DNA from 3 places in the Pseudoalteromonas sp. MMG033 genome. Region 2 is predicted to be linked to each of the others. Evidence: predicted binding sites of a transcription regulator. Region 2 holds the regulator's gene; each other region holds the start of a gene.
The links. Region 2 encodes sigma-54, which starts transcription at its own class of promoters, with help from an activator protein. Its sites were predicted from a motif close to GTTGGCACGNNNNTNGNNT; they were not measured.

Region 1 (6,967 bases), 760 kb from region 2:
GCCCAAAGAGTTCAGATTCAACTAAATCTTTTGGAATAGCAGCCATGTTTAGCGCAATGAAAGTGTTATTTTTTCGAGGGCTGTGATTGTGCAGAGCACCAGCAACGAGCTCTTTACCTGTTCCAGACTCGCCATTGATGAGTACGCTCATACTCGACGCAGAGAGCTTGCCTATGGCTCTAAAGACCTCTTGCATGGCGGGCGCTTCGCCAATGATATCTGGTTGGTCAACGGTTGCATCCTGCGGTTTGCTCTTAGCGTTTTGTTGTGCCGCGCGATAAGCTCTATCAACAAGGGAAGTGGCTTCTTCTAAATCAAACGGCTTTGCAAGGTATTCAAACGCGCCTTTTTGAAATGCATTAACGGCAGAGTCAAGGTCAGAGTGCGCAGTCATGATGATCACTGGCAAAGATGGATATAATCGATTCACTTCCTCGAGTAAGGCCATACCATCTATGCCTGGCATACGCACATCAGACATTAAAACGGCAGGTTGACCATATTCAAGTGCTGTTAATACGTCTTGCCCATTGGCAAAGCTTTCAGTTGCAAAGCCAGCTCTCGATAGCGCTTTTTCCAATACAAAGCGAATTGAGGCATCATCATCGACTAACCACACACTTTTCATTAATTTGCTCCCTAACTTTCTTCAAAGGGTAAGTAGATACAAAACTCGGTATGTCCTGGCCAACTGTCACACTCAATAAACCCCTTGTGTTGCTCAACTAAGGTTTGTGCGATTGATAAACCAAGTCCAGAGCCACCTTCTTTGTTGGTGACCATAGGGTAAAAAAGCGTCGCTTTGATTGCTTCGTCTATACCCGGCCCATTATCGGCAATTTTTATTAAGAGTGCTTTTCTCAACATTAACTTACCGCGTCGCACTCGGTGGCAAATGCGCGTGGTGACACGTATCTTGCCTTGACCTTTGAGTGCTTGCTGAGCATTTCTGACAATATTGAGCACCACTTGCTGTATTTTTGATTCATCAACGTAAATATCTGGAATACTCGGATCATAGTCCTTATGCAAAGTGATGCTATGTTCAGTGTCCAGCGCACTGAGCTTCAATATAGACTCAAGCACTTTATGAATATTACACAGCGTTCGCTTTGGCAGTTCATTTGGGCCCAACAGTCTATCTACGAGCTCTCTTAAGCGGTCTGCTTGCTCTATGATCAATTGAGCACATTCATTACGTTCTTGTTGGTCTACTTCATACTGCAATAATTGCGCCGCTCCGCGTATACCACCGAGTGGGTTTTTGATTTCATGGGCTAATCCGCGAATGAGGTTGCGTGCAGCTTGATATTGATGCGCTTGATTGAAGGCTTTATCAAAGCGCAGCTCTTCATCAATCCGCCTGCATTCTAGTTGAATATATTGGCGTTTATTATGGTTGAGCTTGCGCGCGAATAAATTGATGGTGCTGGCACGGTTATCAATGAAGACAACGTCTACCTTGTGTTGTTGGCAGTCAATACCGTCTTCAAGCACATAGCGTTTGAGCCTTTTTAAGTCGATTAAATGGTGGTGGAAAATACTTTCAAACGGCTGTTCAATCAGTCGTTTCTGGCCCAGTCCTAAGAGCTCACTGGCACTGTTGTTGGCATAGTGAATTTTAAAGTCTTCATCGAGTAAAATTATCGAGGTTGACAGGTTTTGCCACAGTTCAGGCAGTATTGATGAATTGAGGTGTTCCATTATGGGTCGCCTTGCACCAAGTTGGTGCATATTAATCTAACACAAAAAAACCGTGTTTGCTGTTGTTATTGGTTGGAGTTCTCAAATGTACTGTTTTATAAGGTTATTGACTGGCTCTGGCTTTATGTAGATAGAAAATCGTTTCATCACTTTTGGTGACGACATTGCCTTTAGAGTCAAATACCATGAGTTGTAATGAATGTTCACCGCGCTCGACATTTCGCAGTGCAAACGTGATCGTGTGTTGCTTAGGGCCTGTTGGTTTGCCATCCAAAAATAGCTGAACGGTAAAGTCTTTCGCAAATCTTGGGGTGATCTGCCCGCTCACATACACGCTACCGGTATTATCTCGTAACGTTTGCTTGTGATTGGGGGCGATAATGGACGCTTTGTACTGTTGCTTGGATTGATCTTGAGTACCACTGCTCAGTACTGAAGTATCGGTTGCTGGCATGGTTAAAAAGTGGGTATTGATTTTAACTTCAGTTGCGCCTTTTTTTGGCGTATCCGAATACACCCAATTACCCTTGTCGTCTTTCCAGCGATAGACTTTTTTATCAGCGAACGCAGTATGGCTTGCTAGACATAATATTATCACTAACCACAGTCGACTCACAGCAACCTCACTCTACTCAATTCAATCGTGCTAAAGCGCATCATCATTGTCAGATTCTCAATTATGGTGTCAGTGCGAACACTCACCGTTTAACTGTAGAGGTTTTAGCGCGGTTTTGCCATTAAAAAAGCCCGCAAAAGCGGGCTTGAGAACACATATGATTTAAGCGCGCAGTTACACTATAAAGTGCAGTGAATATTGCGCATAGATAGATAACTATCTCTATTCACTGCAAGTAATTTGCGAATTAAACGCTGTAGTACATTTCAAACTCAACTGGGTGAGTTGTCATGTTTAGCTTTTCAACTTCTTGAGACTTAAGTGCAATATATGCATCGATTAGGTCATCAGTGAAAACACCGCCTTGCGTTAAGAACTCACGGTCAGCGTCAAGTGAAGCCAATGCTTCTTCTAGAGATGCTGCAACAGTTGGGATTTCAGCTGCTTCTTCAGCTGGTAGATCGTAAAGATCTTTATCCATTGCATCACCAGGGTGGATTTTGTTTTTAATACCGTCAAGGCCTGCCATTAACATTGCAGAGAAAGCAAGGTAAGGGTTCGCCGTTGGGTCAGGGAAACGTACTTCGATACGACGTGCTTTCTCTGAAGGTACCACTGGAATACGGATTGAAGCTGAACGGTTACGTGCAGAGTAAGCAAGCATAACAGGTGCTTCGAAGCCAGGTACTAGGCGCTTGTATGAGTTCGTAGACGCGTTTGCAAATGCATTGATTGCTTTAGCGTGCTTGATGATACCGCCGATGTAGTAAAGTGCATCTTCAGATAGGCCACCGTATTTGTCACCTGCGAAGATGTTTTGACCATCTTTACCTAATGACTGGTGACAGTGCATACCAGAACCGTTGTCGCCAACAACTGGCTTAGGCATGAAGGTTGCCGTTTTACCATAGTGGTGTGCCATGTTGTGGATAACGTACTTCATCTCTTGGATTTCGTCTGCTTTGATAACCATGGTATTGAAGCGTGTTGCGATCTCATTTTGACCTGCTGTTGCTACTTCATGGTGGTGCGCTTCTACAACTTGACCGAACTCTTCAAGTACTAAGCACGTCGCACTTCTCCAGTCTTGTGAAGAATCAACAGGTGCTACTGGAAAATAACCACCTTTTACGCCAGGACGGTGACCCGTGTTGCCTTCCTCGTAGCTCTTATCAGAGTTCCAAGATGCCTCTTCAGAGTCAATAGAGTACATAGAACCTGACATGTCTGTTTTGTATTTAACGTCGTCGAATAAGAAGAATTCTGGCTCTGGGCCGAATAATACTGTGTCAGCAATACCAGTAGAGCGCATGTAGTCTTCAGCACGCTTAGCGACTGAACGTGGGTCACGCTCATAGCCCTGCATTGTTGCAGGCTCTAATACGTCACAACGCACGATCATTGTTGTCTCTTCAGCAAACGGGTCAAGCTTCACTGTGCTTGCATCTGGCATTAATACCATGTCTGATTCGTTAATGCCTTTCCAGCCTGCAATCGATGAACCGTCGAACATTTTACCGTCTTCAAAGAAGTCTTCATCGGCTTGATGATGAGGGATTGAAACGTGTTGCTCTTTACCTTTAGTGTCCGTGAAACGTAAATCTACAAACTTTACTTCATTCTCTTTAATAAAATCTAAAACCGATTGTGACATGTGTCCTCCGACTCGTGGGTTATTTTTTTGCTGCAATAATTTGCTTAACTGCGCTCTTATAAGCGTGATCTGTGCCAATAATATAACTTATTGTAAAATATAATTTATTTTGTTTTAGATGGTTGAAAATGGTGTGGTTGACCTAAATGAGTGCACCATAACAGGACGAGTTGCACTATATTGGTGCAACCATTTGGAATGGGATATTGGCTGGTTTATTCCAGCCACTCTAGCACGTTAAGTGAGTATAAAAATGCGGGACTCGCAGTACTGGATTGGGACAGTAATACGAGCTCACAGGTTAAGCATAGTCCATTTATATTATCTAGGGGCAAGATAAATAAACCAGCCGCCATGACACACCAGATACAACATCTCAGGAAGGAAATTATCATGATATTGCATGCTGATTGACGGCTGGTTTGAGACATGGTTAAGCGCCTTTCAGTGCGTATTGTGCAGGCTGGCGAATAATGCTCCACGCTGACAGCAAGGTGATACCTATGACTAGACTTGCTATCAGGACCACAGGGATCAACCAACTCCAGATATTCATCATTTGCATGATGGGCGTAGATGCGGCACTAAAGTAACCGATAAGTAATGCACAGGTGGCCGCAGCGGCTGCGATTAAAAAGGGCTGCATATTTTCTGTCAGTACCAGTTTGAAAATTGCCACAGGGGTTGCACCAATTGACATTCTAATGCCTAGCTCATAGCGTCTTAAGGCAATGGCATAGTTAAATACGCCGTAAATACCAATACCTGCTAATATCACCGCGACCACAGAAAGCACGATAGTAAAAATACTGGCAACGCGCTGTGATTTAAGGTGCGAGGACAGAATTTGCTCTGTAGTTTGCAAGTCATAAACGCGTATTTGTGAATGCACTTGCGCCAGTAAATCATTGATATTTTGTCTGGATAGCTGTGCGTTGGGTTTGGTTTCGACGACAACAATAGGGTATCCAGTATTTACACGAGGGCGATAGGTTCTAGAAATTGGCGGTTGGTTTGGTAAATTCAAATTACCGACGATACCCACTACTGTGATGGGGTCACTGGAGTTACGCCCATACAGCTTTGCACCAATTGGGTTTTGGCCAGAGGCTTTTATCATGTCAGCCATAAATTCATTGATGATGACCACTGGGGCTCTATCTCTGGCCTCTGCATCAGTAAAGTGACGTCCTTGCGCTAATCTTAAGCCGAATGTTTCAAAATAAGCACGTGTTCCCCAGACCCGTTTGTGTGACACGACGGGCTTATCTATGCCGGGCTGTAACTGCGAGTGATATGTAGAGAACTGCTCTAACCAATAGGAGATAGGAGGATAACTACCGACACCTGCACGTACGATGTCACTGTGTTGGTTAAGTCGCTCTGTTGCTTCAAGCACCAGTGTAGCGCGCTGCTCTGGCGACATTTCAGTCAGTAAAGTGCCAACATTTAAAGCAATCTGTGAGGTATTTTCAGTATTGATATGCGTTGGGGCTGTGAGTTGTGCCCAGCTTTGTTTGAATATACTCACACATAAGACAAGCAGAGAGATGCAAAAAAATACCTGCATTGAAACCAGCACTTGGCGTGTGTGTTTAGATACTTGTACACCAGAACCTTTACCACTGCTTTGCAATGCACCAATAATGGCATTGTAATTAAGCTGCTTGCTGACCACCCAAGCGAGTGCAAAATTAAGAACGAGTGTTAAGACAATCGCAAATAGCACTGTGTTCAGGTTGAGGCTGAGTTCATCTAAACGCGCAAGTGGGCCTGCATAGCCAGCTTTTAATAAGCCTAAAATAAGGCTCACGATACCGGTGGCAACAATGAGTGCGGCAGCGAATAACAAAGATAATTCAACCAGTACTTGCTTGAATAAGTGGTGAGGTTGCGCACCTAATGCGGCTTGAATAGCAAAGGTTCGTTGTTGCTCAACAGCGCGAGATAAAACAAGATTGCCAATGTTACTGAGGGCAATAAGCAGCAGAACCACACTGCCTGCGAGCATCATGACACTGGTATTGCCTGCATCGCCAATAATACGTGATTTGTAAGTGGTAAAACGCCATTTAACTTCAGTATTTGCTACCGTGGGATCATCCGCAACCGCTGCTGGGTAGCGTGCCATCACCCAGTTATTGAGTGCGAGCTGAGTACGGTTAATATCCGCATCCTTGGCCAATTTACCAACCAAGTGAACCTGATTTGAGGAAAATGTCCAAAGCGGATCCGGGGTATCGCGATAGTCGTATGGGAACCACACATCGGTGCGCCAAGTGGGAGTTGCTAATACCGGCTCAGCGAAGTGTTCAGCAGTGACGCCAACGATGATAAAGCTAATACCTTTGAAAGTCACAGAACGGTAGAGTACTTCACTGCTCCCACCGAAGTGTGTTTGCCAGACATCGTATGAGATAATGGCAACAGGTTGATTGCTATCGAGTCCTTCCTCGTTAGTAAAGTGACGTCCTAATGCCAGTGGCGCATCGATGATCTGCATATATTCAGGTGTGATGGCGCCGGTGTTAAAAGTTGGGCTGTTTGGTAAGCTTTGCTCAACATCAATACTGATGTTGTGTAGTGCAAAAGTCTCGATACCTGGGTGTTTATCTTTGTAAGCTTCAACTGCGCCTAAAAAGGGCAGGTAGTTTTCACGCTTTACTTCACCGTCAGCCAGCAGTTGGCCTTGGACTAAGAATAACCGATCCTGATCAGGATAAGGCAGTGGCGCTGCGATGATCTGGTAATTGAGGTTATACATCGCCACCATCACACCCAGCGTGACACCCAAGGTCATGATGATGGTCAGTGCATAGCTTTTTACTCTTGCTAGGCTTTTGATTGCGATTAATAAATTGTGTTTCAACATAATGGCACCTACTTACTGTGCAAGTGGAATTTCAAATGCATGCTTGGGGTCGCTATGCTCTTCACTGTCGATGATTTTGCCATCGAGTAAGTGGAGCTGCCGAGTCGCCATATCGGCGTAG
Region 2 (6,967 bases):
ATTAAGGCATTCTTTGCATCAGGGCCTGTACAACTCACTTTGACTTCTTTGCCTTGGCTGCTCTCTAACAGCAGCAATGCTAACACGCTGTCTCCCGGAGCGCTTTTATCACCTTGATAAAGCGTTATTTCTGCATCAAATTGGGTTGAGAGTTGCGCCAATATAGTGGCTGCTCGAGCATGCAAACCCAACTTGTTCTTTATTAGAAAAACCCCTTGGTATTGCTGTTGCATTACTCTTGTTCTCGGTGGCGAATTTTGACGTTAGAGTGTGTTCTTTGAAAGCGTTCACCAAGTGTTTGCGCTAAATATACTGAGCGGTGCTGGCCACCGGTACAACCAATGGCGATAGTCAAATAGCTGCGATTATTACGCTCCAAGTGTGGCAGCCAAGTTTGCATAAAGGTTTGTATCTGCCACACAAACTTTTGTACTATGCTGTGACTCGATAAGTAATCGATAACCGGTTGGTCTAAGCCTGTTAGAGGTTTTAATTCAGGTTCCCAGTGCGGGTTTGGTAAAAACCGCGCGTCAAATACGTAATCTGCTTCTTTAGGAATACCATGTTTAAAGCCAAATGATTCAAATGTGATGATGAGTTGTTTATCTTTTTGGCCTAAGATTTTCTCTCGAACGCTTTCAGCCAATTGGTGGACACTCAAGTCGGTTGTATCTATGGTGATATCAGCACGACGTATCAAGACATCTAATAAAGTTCTTTCTTGTTTTATTGCCAAGTCTAGCGGTAAGTCATTGAGTGACAGCGGATGCAATCGCCGTGTTTCTGAAAAACGTTTGATTAGTGTTTGGTCATCGCAATCAAGGTAAAATACTTTTGGTTTAGCAAAGCCTGGCAAGTACTCTAAAATATCATGAAACTCCTGCTGTTCTTTTGGTAAGTTTCTCACATCAATGCTGACAGCAATTTTATTATAGCTGTCTGAAACACTGCGTACTAAAGCAGGTAGTAAGTTTACAGGGATATTATCAGCGCAGTAATAGCCTAAGTCTTCCAATACTCTTAATGCGACGGATTTACCTGAGCCAGAGCGGCCACTGATAATTATGAGCTCCACGATTTGTTCCTATTATTTATCAAACTCAACAAGGACTTGGTAAAGCTCATGATCGTTACTTGCTTGTCTAAGTCTCTTGCAAAAATGCTTATCATTTAGTTTACCAGCGATACTAGCTAAGGTCTCTAAATGTTGCTTATTTTCACCTTCTGGTACGATGAGCGCAACAAAAATATCTACATTGCGGTCGTCAACAGCATCAAATGGAATAGGCTGTTGATTTACAAGCAAGATGGCAATGATATTATCTAATCCCGCCAATCGCCCGTGTGGAATAGCGATACCTTTTCCAATACCTGTACTGCCTAGCTTTTCGCGATTTAACAGTGCCTCGAGAATATCATGCTGATTGGCATTTGGAATTTTTTCTTGTGCCAATTCACTGATGTATTGGAGTATTCTTTTTTTACTATTAAAAAGGACCGCAGCCTTGCTGCAGTCCTCAGGGATCAGTGTGCTAAGTTTCATGGTTAATGTCGAGTTAGCTTCTCTTTATGTTTAATGACTTGCCTATCTAGCTTATCGATTAAACCATCGATAGCTGCATACATGTCTTTGTGTTCTGTTGAAGCGAATAGCTCGCCGCCATTTACATGTAATGTGGCTTCGGCTTTTTGAATGAGTTTCTCGACATCTAGGATTACATGAACGTTGTTGATGTGATCAAAATGCCTTTCTAGCTTCGCAAACTTACTTGTTACGTAGTCTCTTAATGAATCGGTAATTTCTACATGGCGACCAGTTAAATTTAGTTGCATAAGCATTTTTCCTTCTTTTGTTACGCCTAAATCAAGCTTTTACGCTGATTAGACGGTGGAATAGCCAAAGACTCTCGGTATTTGGCAATAGTACGTCTTGCCACCTTAATACCTTGGTCAGCTAATACATCTGCAATTTTGCTATCACTTAAAGGCTTAGCTGAGTTTTCTGCAGCAATTAGCTTTTTGATGAGTGCTCTAATTGCTGTTGAAGAGCATTCCCCACCGTTCTCGGTACTAACATGGCTCGAGAAGAAGTATTTCAATTCATAAATGCCGCGAGGCGTGTGCATAAATTTTTGTGTTGTTACCCGAGATATTGTCGACTCGTGCATATCAACCATTTCAGCAACATCATTGAGAACCATAGGTCTCATTGCCTCAGGGCCATGTTCAAAGAATGCCTGTTGTTGTTGAACAATGCAATTGGTAACTTTCAATAAAGTTTCATTTCTGCTTTCTAAACTTTTAATAAACCATTTCGCCTCTTGCAAATGCGAGCGAATAAATTGGCTGTCACTGCTTGATTTAACTGAGCGTGACATTGCAGCATAATGATCATTAACTCTTATTTTGGGCATTGAGTCAGGATTGAGTTCAACAACCCAACGTCCTTTTATCTTTTTGACCGAGACATCGGGGATCACATAATCAGCTTCTTCTTGAACGATACTTGCAGCTGGCTTGGGGTTCAAGCTGTGGATTAGCGTCATCACTTCTTTGAGCTCGCCTTCTTTGAGCTTCGTTTTCTTCATGATAGTACGATAATCACGATTTGCTAATAGGTCTATGTGCTCTTCAATGACATGTTTTGTTTGTTCGAGCCAAGGTGTATCTATGGCAAATTGATTTAGTTGAACAATTAAGCATTCCTGCAGACTGCGTGCCGCAATACCAACAGGGTCAAATAATTGAATACGTTTTAAGACGGCTTCAACCTCATCTAATTCAACCGGCTCTTGGTCATTATCTTTATTTAAGCTATCGACAATATCCTCACAAGATACGGTTAGGATCCCTGAGTCATCGACGCCCTCAACAATTGACAGCGCAATAAGTCTATCTGTTGCGCTAAATGGAGTGAGCTCTAGTTGCCACATCAGATATTCTTGAAGACTTTCAGTGGTTTGACCTTGATAAACGCTTTCATCCTCAGGCATTGGGCCAGACGAGCTGACTGGTGCAGCACTGATATATTCATCCCACGTGACATCCATCGCCATCTCATCGCTGAGCGTTTCTTTATTGAGCGCCGTATCTGTGTCTTGCTCGTAGTCACTCAGCTGTGTTTCAGCAGTATCATCAACGCTAGACTCTGCTTTCTCTGTGGTCTGAGCTTGTTCATGGGTTTTATCTAGACTGTTATCAAAAGACTCTTGTTCGTTTTCTTCTACTTCCAATAAAGGATTGCTATCCAGCGCTTCTTGAATTTCTTGCTGGAGGTCTAATGTGCTCAGCTGCAGCAGGCGAATTGCTTGCTGCAGTTGTGGTGTCATTGTTAATTGCTGCCCCATGCGCAGCTGTAGCGATTGCCTCATGTATCTCTAACAATCCTTTTCGTTGTTACGCTTATTCTTAACTATAGCCTGAATTGCTCGCCTAAGTAGACATCTCGGACGGTTTGATCCGCTAAAACATGTTCAGGTGTGCCTGACGCAATTAATTCACCATGGGAAACAATATATGCCTTTTCACATACATCCAAAGTTTCGCGAACATTATGATCTGTGATCAATACGCCGATCCCACGGTTTTTTAAATGCTCAATAATTTTCTTTATATCTAACACTGAAATCGGATCAACGCCAGCAAAAGGCTCATCTAAAAGAATAAATTTAGGATTTGCGGCTAAAGCGCGAGCAATTTCGACGCGGCGACGCTCACCACCAGACAGTGCCATTCCTAAACTTGAGCGAATATGCTGAATATTAAATTCATCAAGTAAATCGTTTAATACTGCTTCTCGTTGGGCTTTATTGAGGTCTTTTCTGGTTTCAAGGATCGCCATTAAATTGTCATAAACGGTTAGCTTTCTAAATATCGAAGATTCTTGTGGTAAATATCCAATACCCAACCGAGCTCGGCTGTGCATCGGTAGCAAAGTAATGTCTTGTGAATCAATATGAATACTGCCCTTGTCACTTGGTACTAGGCCAACAATCATATAAAAAGTAGTGGTTTTACCTGCGCCATTTGGACCGAGCAAACCAACGATGCTGCCTGCTTCAACACTTAGTTCAACATTTTTTACAACCTGTCTGCCTTTATAACTCTTAGCCAGTGCTGTCGCTTTTAGTGTGCTCACTGTGGCTCCTTGTTACCATCTTGCTCTTTATCTACAGGGAGTAAAACAGTTCTCACTCGTTTACCTTCCTCGTTTGCCTTTTGCGCGCTAATAAGTTGTTTTTCCATATCATAGAGGATCTCTTGGGCAGAAATCTTTTGACCAGCTTGGCTTATTTCGGCATTGCCTTTAATTGTGAGCAAGCGATTTGCAACATCATAGCGTACCTCTTGTGCCGTGGCTTTTAATAGGCTGCCATCGGTCTGCTGCTCTTGGAAAATTGCAGGAGATCCCGTTGCAACCAGTAACTGCTTGTTTTCCCCTAAATCTTCTCTGCGGTGGACTTCGAGTCGATCTGCGAATATTTTGCGTTGGCCATGAATGATCTCAACGTTTTCTTCAAAAACCCCTATATTTGTTTGTAATTGCGCTTGCTGCTTACCTGAACTGATGATCACCTGCTCAGGCGTGTTGTTGGCAAGGGCACTTTGTGGCAAAAGTGCGATAGCACATGTAAATAGTAGGGTTGCACTTAATTTATTGCTTATCATAAATCGTTTCAGTGTGGTTAATGAGTTCAATGACCTCAATATTGAGATCGGCGATTAGCCCTTTACCGGTAATGGTTAAGCTCGGGCCAGTAATGATCACTGGTTGCTCTGAACGCATTATTCGATTACTGATTTCAAGTCGAAGATTATCTGCGTCTATCTCTGTGATCATGGCATTGTCGTTCAAGTTCGTCGCTTTTACGTTGCCTTCTAAAATCAGCGTGTCGTTTTCATACAAGGTGGCCTCGTTGGCAGTGAGCTGCCAGTTGTGTTGCCCGTTATGTAAAACAAAAATGGGTAATTCAAAGTGGCTAAACCCCAGCTCTTGATATAACTCCATTCTCTGTGCCGTAATTTGATAACTCAGTTGTCCATTTTCAGCAAATGAGGTCTGTTTTAAATCAATCGCAACGTAGTCGGGCTGAGCGATTGTTTCCTGCTCTTGCCGTGATGCCTGTTCTGTTTGCGTCAAAAAGGGGTACCAAAGCCACAGCATGGCAGCACCGAAAACTACGAGTAAAATAACCCGCAAATTGGTCATGTACTGCTCCCCTTAGAGAGTAATTCGTTACCTTGGCTTAGCATTAATAAGTCGGTTAGCTCCCTGACAGCGCCAAACCCACCTGGCAGCATGGTCGTATAATGGGCCAAGTTTTTTACCAGTGGGTGTGCGTCAGCAACTGCAACAGCAAAGCCAACTTTTTGCATTACAGGTATATCTGGACCATCATCGCCAATATACGCAATTTGGTTGTCGGATAAATTTAATCGGCTTTTCAATTCTTCGTAAGCCTTAATTTTATCTTCTTGACCTTGGTAAATGTGCGTTACGTTTAAGCTAGTCATACGTTGCTTAACAATTTCTGAATGTCGTCCAGTAATGACGGCAACTTCAACACCGGTTTCAATTAAGGCTTTAATCCCGAAACCATCTTTGGTGTTGAATGCTTTTAATTCTTCACCTTGGTTACCTAAATAAATACGACCATCTGAAAATACGCCATCAATATCGCAAATTAGCAGCTTGATAGATTTCGCTTTGTCACTTGTCTGTACAGAGATTGCTTGATAAAGCTCACTAAATTGCATGTTTATAGTACTCCTGCTCGCAGTAGATCTTGAGTATTGAGTGCCCCGATAGGGTATTTATTTTCATCAATGACGATTAGGCCATTAATGCGCTTTTTTTCCATGATATTAAGGGCTTCAGCAGCCAGCATATCAGGCGATGCCGTAGTACAACAAATAGTCATCACTGAATCAATAGTATCATTATGCAAATCGGCTTTTTGTTCGATAACACGGCGTAAATCGCCATCAGTAAATATACCGCATAGCTGCTTTTGCTCATTCACGATGGCAGTCATACCTAGGCCTTTAGCTGACATGTCGAATAATGCGTCTTTGATAGAGCTCCCCAGCGGAGTCATTGGTACATCACTGCCGCTATGCATGATGTCTTGAAGCGTTAATAATAGTCTTTTACCTAAGCTGCCACCTGGATGAGAGAGTGCAAAGTCATCCGCAGTAAAGCCCCTTGCTTCAAGTAAAGCAACCGCCAATGCATCCCCCATTACTAGTGTCGCTGTGGTGCTCGCAGTTGGGGCTAAACCGAGCGGGCAGGCCTCTTTTGAAACTTTAATACACAGGTGAATATCCGCTTGCTGCGCCATTGTGGAGTTTGCGTTGCCAGTCATGCTGATCACGCGTGCGCCAATTCTTTTTATGACAGGAATAATGCCGACAACTTCGCCAGTTTCACCTGAATTGGAAATCAACAAGACGACGTCTTCGGCGGTGATCATACCTAAATCCCCGTGGCTCGCTTCGCCCGGATGAACAAAGAAAGAGGGAGTGCCTGTACTGGCCAGTGTCGCCGCAACTTTATTACCAATGTGACCTGATTTTCCCATGCCGATGACAATTACACGGCCAGTGCAATTAAGCATTAGCTCACAAGCTGAGATAAAACTGTTGTCTATATACTGATTGAGCTCGCTAATCGCTTGTTGCTCAATATCGAGTACGCGTTTTGCGGACTCAATAAATACGTGCTTATCCATACTTACTCCTAGATAATTGCATACATGTAGCCAACAAACGCGGCAAGCAGTACGCCGCCTTCAATACGGTTAATTTGTCGTTTACCTCTGAGGTTAATACTCATGATAATGAGCGCAGCAGTCGCACCTAACATGACGTAGATATCGCGTTGGGAAATATTCATATCCAGTTGAGCAGGGTTTAATATGCCCGCGATTGATAATACTGCAAGGATATTGAAAATATTGGAGCCTAT
Region 3 (6,967 bases), 470 kb from region 2:
TGGCCTGATTGAATACGCCACTAAGCGATGTGTGTAAGATAACATGCAAAGGTGCAAGTTTTGGATCTGCCTTGATCTCTGCGGTTAACGTATAACCATCCATTTCAGGCATTTCAACATCTGAGATAAGCAAGCCAACACGCTCTGTGATGTCATTTTGGCAATCAACTTCTGCAATCTCTTTCAATCGAATTAACGCTTCTTTACCGTTTTTAGCCAACTCTGTTTGCACGCCCAACGGCTCAAGCGCACGTTTGACCTGATTTCGCGCAACCGCTGAGTCATCAGCGATAAATACGATTCGCTCACCAAGATCTTTTTGCATTTCACCGTCAGCGACAATCTCTTCACTGACCTCGGTATTGATGGGGCAAATTTCGTTCAAGATTTTTTCAACATCCAGAATCTCAACCAGCTCTTCTTCAATCTCTGTCACTGCCGTCACATAAGAGTATCTGCCTGCGCCTGATGGCGGTGGCATAATTCGCTCCCAATTCATATTGACAATTCTTTCTACAGCACCCACCAAGAAACCTTGTACTGAACGGTTGTACTCCGCAATGATCACAAAACAGTTCTTAATGTCTTCAATTGGAGGACCGCCCACGGCTAGAGACATATCGATAACAGAAATAGTTTGCCCGCGGATATGCGCGACACCGCGCACATATGAATTTGATTTTGGCATTGCAGTAAGAGGTGGACACTGAAGTACTTCTCTTACTTTAAAAACATTGATACCGAAGCGTTGCCGCCCCTTCAAACGAAAGAGTAATAGTTCAAGTCGGTTTTGACCCACCAACTGAGTTCGTTGGTTAACTGAGTCTAAAATACCTGCCATTTCATTCTCCTACTCAAAATACAGCTTATCGGAACAATGTTTGCTTGTTATATAGCATTCAAAGTTGCCCTTGAAGCGGTGAAGCAATTCACGCAAAATCTTTATACCTTGTTTCACCCCATAAGCATAGTCGAAACATCATGAGTTTGTTAAAAAATACAATTGCAGTTCAATTCTTTCTCATTCTGGCTTACTTTTTAGCCAAGCAGCCTGTATATGCTCAGACCTATGAGCCAGCTAAAGTACAGGAACTCGCAATAAAGTATGTCGAAGAACACAGCACTGAAGACCCCAAAGGGGTACTAACTATATCCGCGTTACCGCTTGATACGAGGATCCCGAGTCGGCCATGCCAATCCCCTTTAGAAGTATCCAGTAAGGCAAGCCCACCTTTTAATCGCCAAGTCACGGTACAAGTTAGATGCACTGGCAAAAGGAAATGGGTACAGTTTGTGCATGTAAAAATCGAAACCTTGTATCCTGTTATTGTAACAACGCAACAGCTTGATAAAGGCACAGTGTTACAGGCTGAAGATTTAAAGGTCGCTATGCGCCCTAAGCACTTTATTCGCGCTTCCAACATAGACAGTATTGATATGTTAGTTGGGAGCAAAACGAAGCGCCGAATACAAGCTGATAAAGCAATTAACCTTCGTCAGATATGCATGGTATGTAAGGGAGACTCTGTCATTATTTTGGCAGGGAACAAAAATTTTGCGATTAAAACCCAAGGTATCGCCTTACAAGATGGTAATTTGGGGGAGCAAATTAGGGTTAAAAACGTGAAATCTGGAAAAACTATCAGTGCGAGGGTAAAAGATGTTGATTCCGTTGCAGTCAATATTTAAAATTTTTGCTAAAGTTAGTAGTGGAATGGTCGATAAAAAGGCTGAAACAACTATTTATACGGGTCACTATCATGGTTAATAACATTAACGGTCAAAATCAGCCGAACAATGTTGCTAATAATATTAAGCAACAACGTGCTGAATTGCAAAGAAATGATGCAAATAATGCAGCAGCTAAACCTGCCGCTCAGCAAAAAGCAGCTGCTGACTCTGTCAGCTTGACACCACAAGCGCAGCAATTGAAAGGGCTGCAAGATAAGGCGCAACAAGCACCAGCATTCGACAATAAAAAAGTCGAAGAGCTTAAAAAAGCGATTGCAGAAGGAAAGTATCAGGTCGATGCTGAAAAGCTCGCAAAAAATATAGCCGCATTTGAATTTGATTTATATGGATAGAACACTTGAGCTGTGTGTACAGCAGTTAACAACACAAATATCTTCATTGGAAGCCTTGACCCTGCTTCTCGATGAAGAGCTGACCGCCTTAAGCACTAGAAATGGAGACGGTCTAAAAGACATTGCACGGCAAAAAATTACCTTTTTGAATAACATTCAAAAAACAGATAAAGATCTGTCTACTTATCCAAAAGAGTTGTTTCAAAACCCTGATGTTATCCCTTTGACCAAGCAAATAGATTCACTGCTCATAAAATGTAAAAATCAAAACGAAGTCAATGCAAAAGCAGCGCATTTGGCACATATGACCGTGCGAGAGTTAAAAGAGATACTCATAGGTAGACCCACGTCTACAACCTACACAGAGGATGGCAGTGTTGTAGAAAATGTCGGTGAGATCGTAAAAAACTTAAAGGCTTAGGCTTTGAGTTTGTACAAAAAAGCACGGCTAAAGCCGTGCTTTTTGCGTTAGGCTAATAGTAAGTAACTCTTTGAATCTTTTTAGGCTTAACTTGACCGATATACAAGTCATACACCGTTTTCATGTCTAACTCTAGCTCGGTTGTGTAAATGTCACCGACTGCGTACGATTTAAGTACACGTGCACCTCTGATTACACCTTGGACCTGACTGCGTAGACCATCATTTTGAGCAACAACCCCACGCACTGTCGTTGTCGCATTCAGTTGATGACCATACACTTGCTCAGCAAGTTCACGGTAAGCTTCCAACTTAGAAACCTTAATTGCCATCAACATTTTCTCACTGTCTGTTGCCCCAGGTTGCGCATCTAAAGGTGCATAACCAATCGCTTTTAATACAGGATAATTATCAGGTTGCACGTGACTATATTCCACATGTTTGTCGATAATTGAACTACAGCCTGCAAGACCAACAACTACACTGATGGCTAAAACTTTGCTAACTTTAAGTAACCTACGCATACGTTACCGACTCCTAATTACATAAGTTTGCTTCTGTGCTTGATCACATGCACAAATTAAGCCAATACGATTGGCATAGGACTTGCTGCTATAGATATAAGATAGATTAAGTTTTGATACGGTATTAAACGATGAAAAGAGCGAGTATTACAGCCATCACAGCCTGTTTATTAAGCTTTGGTGCCCACGCTGAATGGTTCGAAGTAACCGGGTACGCAAATGCTTATACCGCTGACCGCGCAGCAGCTAGACAGGAAGCTGTTCAAGATGCAATAACACAAGCGCTAATTTTCTCTGGTGCTACCGTTTCTAGCGTGCAAACACTGGCTGATGGTGTGCTTGCTCAAGATCACATCAAAATAAAAAGCCATGGCGAAATACAAGAAATCAACCTCGTATCTGAAAATACCAAAGATGGTGTGATGAGTGTCACTCTGCACCTAGACATTTTTCCTAAACAGCAGCAATGTCCAGAAGAGTCCTTCAATAAACAAATCACTATTACGCAAAGTCAGCTTATGCAACCACATCAAGCAAGACTTGGTCAAATTTTTGACATACACAAATCAGCCAGCGAACGCATGTATCAAACCTTGATGCAGCGTAACATGACGGTCAAACCGATCCCCTTTATTGATAAAAGTATTAATGTACGTGCTTTCTTCTCACAAAACTTCGATTACGATGATAAGCTTATCGAAAGCTTGACGGCTACTAGCAATAGTCAATATGTTTTGCTCAGCCAAATCACCGATTTGGCCAATACACAACAGCTAAATAGCGAATATGCTTTTTGGCAAGATGATGAATACGTGAGAAGCTTTAAAATCGACTTTGCTGCCTTTGATGCAATCAGTAAAGACAAAGTATGGCAGCAACATTATAGTGTTACGGGTATTTGGCCTTATGAGAAAACCAAAATAGTCGACGTATACAGTGATACTTTTTGGCATACAGATTATGGAAAGCGTATTCAAGGCGTTTTCAATAGCCTCGCTCAAGATCTAAATCAAGCATTTGCATGTTTACCTACACGAGGCCGCATACTTCATAAAGACCAAGACCAGTTGGTCATCAACTTAGGGCGCGCACATGGCCTTAAGATAGGCCAAGTGCTGAGTATTGCACATCGTAGCGATGTCGCAGGCGAAAGAAATCAATTCTTTACTCGCAGTATTCAAACCATCAATCGTGTCAAAGTCACACAAGTTAATGCACAAAATGCCATCGCGACAAATATTCAAAATAGGCCAATGAATAACATTCAGATTAATGACATTGTGGAGCTTATCATCACACCTGCTGAGGATTATGCTTTATAACAGGCCGGTTATATCGTATTGAAGGAGCATTATGGCGTCCCCGGTAGGAATCGAACCTACATCAAAGCCTTAGGAGGGCCCCGTTTTATCCATTAAACTACGGGGACACACACTTGTGTCAAAACACCATAAGCATTTGTTTATGAATTATATTTATAACAGTGTAATGGCATCAATGACAAGTCATTTGAGAAAATAGATGTAACAGTAACTAGATATTTAATCTGATCACTCTAAGGTGAAAACAACTTCACTGATGGCCACAACTGCGGCCATCTTTGTCATTTGTAAGTGACTGTCGCACTTGGATGAAGAATAAAATAAGGAATAGTGACATTGCTACTGGCAACCACTAACCGATTGTCAAAATCAAGCAGCCGGGTATTCACCTCGACACCTCGATCGCGATAGATCATTGTTCCCGTTAACACATGACTCGGTGACGGACTTTTTGGCAGCCTTTTTGCGTCACGAGATAAAACGAAGTCGCCATTGACTGTCACAGCAATCCCGCGATGAGACTTAAAATCTAGCGCTGGGTAGCCCATTTTCTGAAATTGATGGATCATGGACTCAGCCAACTGATTTCCAAGCTGATTACTCCTTCTGAGGCTTCTATCAAAGCTGACAAAACTCGTTATTGCCACGGCTCTGGGAGAAACCCCTGTCATAGAATCTGTTAACTCTAATGCGATTTGACCCGCATAATTAGATAGCTGTTTATTATGCTCGTAGGTAACAAACCCTGGGTCTGAATAGACAACATCCGGCTGTGAATCTAACTCATTAGCCAAAGCTGCCAACTGCTGCGCTTGCTGATCTTTTACTGATTGCTGACCTTGTGGAACAATTTGTGCGTGCCGTGAACTTTCGCACCCCGCCATAAGCGCTATACAGCCCAGTATCAATATACTCGTTCTCATCACCACTACCTACTTGCTCTTTCCAAGCGAATACCATCGTGACCAATTCCATCACGAAGCGCATTGACGACGGATTGCGGTAAAAAACCTTGTGCAGTTCCAACAACAGCCTTGCTTTTTACCCCCACAATACGTGCATTAACCAGCACACCACCTTGATGATTTGCCAACGTGCCGGCAAGCACATAATTGAAAGTATGCTCATCGGAGAGCTCTAAAAAGTCACGACTAAAAATGAAGTCGCCCTGCTTAGTCACGCGCATAAAATCTGTGGTTTTAAAGTCTACAACAGGGACCCCAAAGTTATGTAATTCATGGACAAAGCTCTCAGATAACTGATTCCCGAGTAAAGACCCATAGTTATAATCTTCATCAAGAAAAACAAAGGTCGCAACCGCAATTGGCGTTCTATCGTTCACATAACGCAGATTCCCTATCATATCTTGCATTAAGTTTTGTACATAATGGGTCACATTGCGACTCGCCATTTGCTGTGAAACAGTCATCCCATGCATACCGCCAGGATGAACTTGAAACTGACTCTCAGAGCTGCCAAACGCGTTTTTATCGACCATAACCGCATTGCCCGCATATTGCTCACTGTCCGTATTCATACAGCCAAATAACATAGGCAATAAAAGTGATAACGCATACTTTTTCATATCTTTCTCCGTTAATATTGGCTGCGGTGCAGCAAGCCATCACGCATTTGCACTTGCTCTTCTCCCCAAAGGGTTTCTTTGGGTAGGCTTATAGAAGCCGCAGATACGGTTTTGCTACTGACCATATCTATTAATCTTGCATGTATCGTAAAGGAATTAATGCTTTCACTTACGCTACCTGTGAGGATCAGGTCAAACTTATGTCGCTCTTTAAGTTTATCAATATCGCGACTCAAAATAGTGTCCGCTTCTTCTGATAAATTAATCGACTTTTGCATCCGAAATTCAACCACCTGCAACCCCATTTGTGTCAGATAGGTGATAAAACTTTCTTGCACCTGATTGCTTAGACCCGCGCCTTGATTACTTAAGGTATCGGCGCCTAATTCATTATCTTTAAAAAAGCTTGTGACAGCGACTGAAGCACCAGGCTTTAGAGGTCGACTATACTGACTAAGCTGCGTAGCCATCTCTCCCACATAGCTGTGGACACTGCGCGCTGGGGGGGCTTGTTTTTCAACCTTTTCTGATTCTGGTTGTAGCCAGGCGCTCGAACTGCAGCCTGCTAACAAGAACATAAACACCAAGATTAGAAATCGCATATTATCATACCTCTGAGTTAGTCTTCTTTAACATGCAAAAATCGAACCACTTGATGGCTATATAAGTAAAACAAACACCTTATTAGATTAGTTATTCATATGTTGTTTATTCTATTAACTAACTTGATGCTTGCTATTGAACAACCGATATAGGCTCAACGTTACATGAGATTTGAGTTCGCTGTAAATTAAGGCAAGCGCTTGCCGCCTGACCTTCTTGTTCAGAATAACCATAACCAAGTAGATATTTGTTACGCTTTTTATCGTGCATAAAAAATGTTTGATTGGATAAATCTTGCGGTATTTTTTTGGAAATAATCGTGGCGTAAGCCTGCAAAATTGTGAGGGAGTCAAACTGCCCAAGCACAGCCACATAACCAGTTAAATTAGGCAAGTGTTCAACCATCATATCCACTTCAAGCAATACATC

Region 1: glnA (glutamate--ammonia ligase) is a predicted target of sigma-54. The motif match lies at 4,035-4,053, and genes of this name have one in related genera.
Region 3: AC2CZC_RS02275 (flagellar assembly protein T N-terminal domain-containing protein) is a predicted target of sigma-54. The motif match lies at 3,098-3,116, and genes of this name have one in related genera.

The regions. Positions count from the first base shown of each region.
Region 1 covers NZ_CM170070.1:1,710,739-1,717,705, forward strand. Annotated here, with positions in the region: gene ntrC (nitrogen regulation protein NR(I)) at 1-628, opposite strand, end outside; gene glnL (nitrogen regulation protein NR(II)) at 640-1,704, opposite strand; gene AC2CZC_RS07520 (DUF4124 domain-containing protein) at 1,808-2,320, opposite strand; gene glnA (glutamate--ammonia ligase) at 2,568-3,974, opposite strand; gene AC2CZC_RS07530 (ABC transporter permease) at 4,408-6,846, opposite strand; gene AC2CZC_RS07535 (ABC transporter ATP-binding protein) at 6,859-6,967, opposite strand, start outside.
Region 2 covers NZ_CM170070.1:955,574-962,540, reverse strand. Annotated here, with positions in the region: gene AC2CZC_RS04555 (HPr family phosphocarrier protein) at 1-233, opposite strand, end outside; gene rapZ (RNase adapter RapZ) at 233-1,075, opposite strand; gene ptsN (PTS IIA-like nitrogen regulatory protein PtsN) at 1,088-1,543, opposite strand; gene hpf (ribosome hibernation promoting factor) at 1,546-1,833, opposite strand; gene AC2CZC_RS04535 (RNA polymerase factor sigma-54) at 1,860-3,371, opposite strand; gene lptB (LPS export ABC transporter ATP-binding protein) at 3,413-4,138, opposite strand; gene lptA (lipopolysaccharide transport periplasmic protein LptA) at 4,135-4,665, opposite strand; gene lptC (LPS export ABC transporter periplasmic protein LptC) at 4,655-5,209, opposite strand; gene kdsC (3-deoxy-manno-octulosonate-8-phosphatase KdsC) at 5,206-5,757, opposite strand; gene AC2CZC_RS04510 (KpsF/GutQ family sugar-phosphate isomerase) at 5,760-6,617, opposite strand; gene AC2CZC_RS04505 (calcium/sodium antiporter) at 6,740-6,967, opposite strand, start outside.
Region 3 covers NZ_CM170070.1:485,513-492,479, forward strand. Annotated here, with positions in the region: gene AC2CZC_RS02250 (chemotaxis protein CheV) at 1-841, opposite strand, end outside; gene flgA (flagellar basal body P-ring formation chaperone FlgA) at 982-1,689, shown strand; gene flgM (flagellar biosynthesis anti-sigma factor FlgM) at 1,761-2,084, shown strand; gene flgN (flagellar export chaperone FlgN) at 2,077-2,505, shown strand; gene AC2CZC_RS02270 (LPP20 family lipoprotein) at 2,558-3,028, opposite strand; gene AC2CZC_RS02275 (flagellar assembly protein T N-terminal domain-containing protein) at 3,160-4,350, shown strand; tRNA gene AC2CZC_RS02280 (tRNA-Arg) at 4,383-4,457, opposite strand; gene AC2CZC_RS02285 (FlgO family outer membrane protein) at 4,632-5,273, opposite strand; gene AC2CZC_RS02290 (FlgO family outer membrane protein) at 5,279-5,935, opposite strand; gene AC2CZC_RS02295 (FlgO family outer membrane protein) at 5,947-6,537, opposite strand; gene AC2CZC_RS02300 (carboxypeptidase regulatory-like domain-containing protein) at 6,671-6,967, opposite strand, start outside.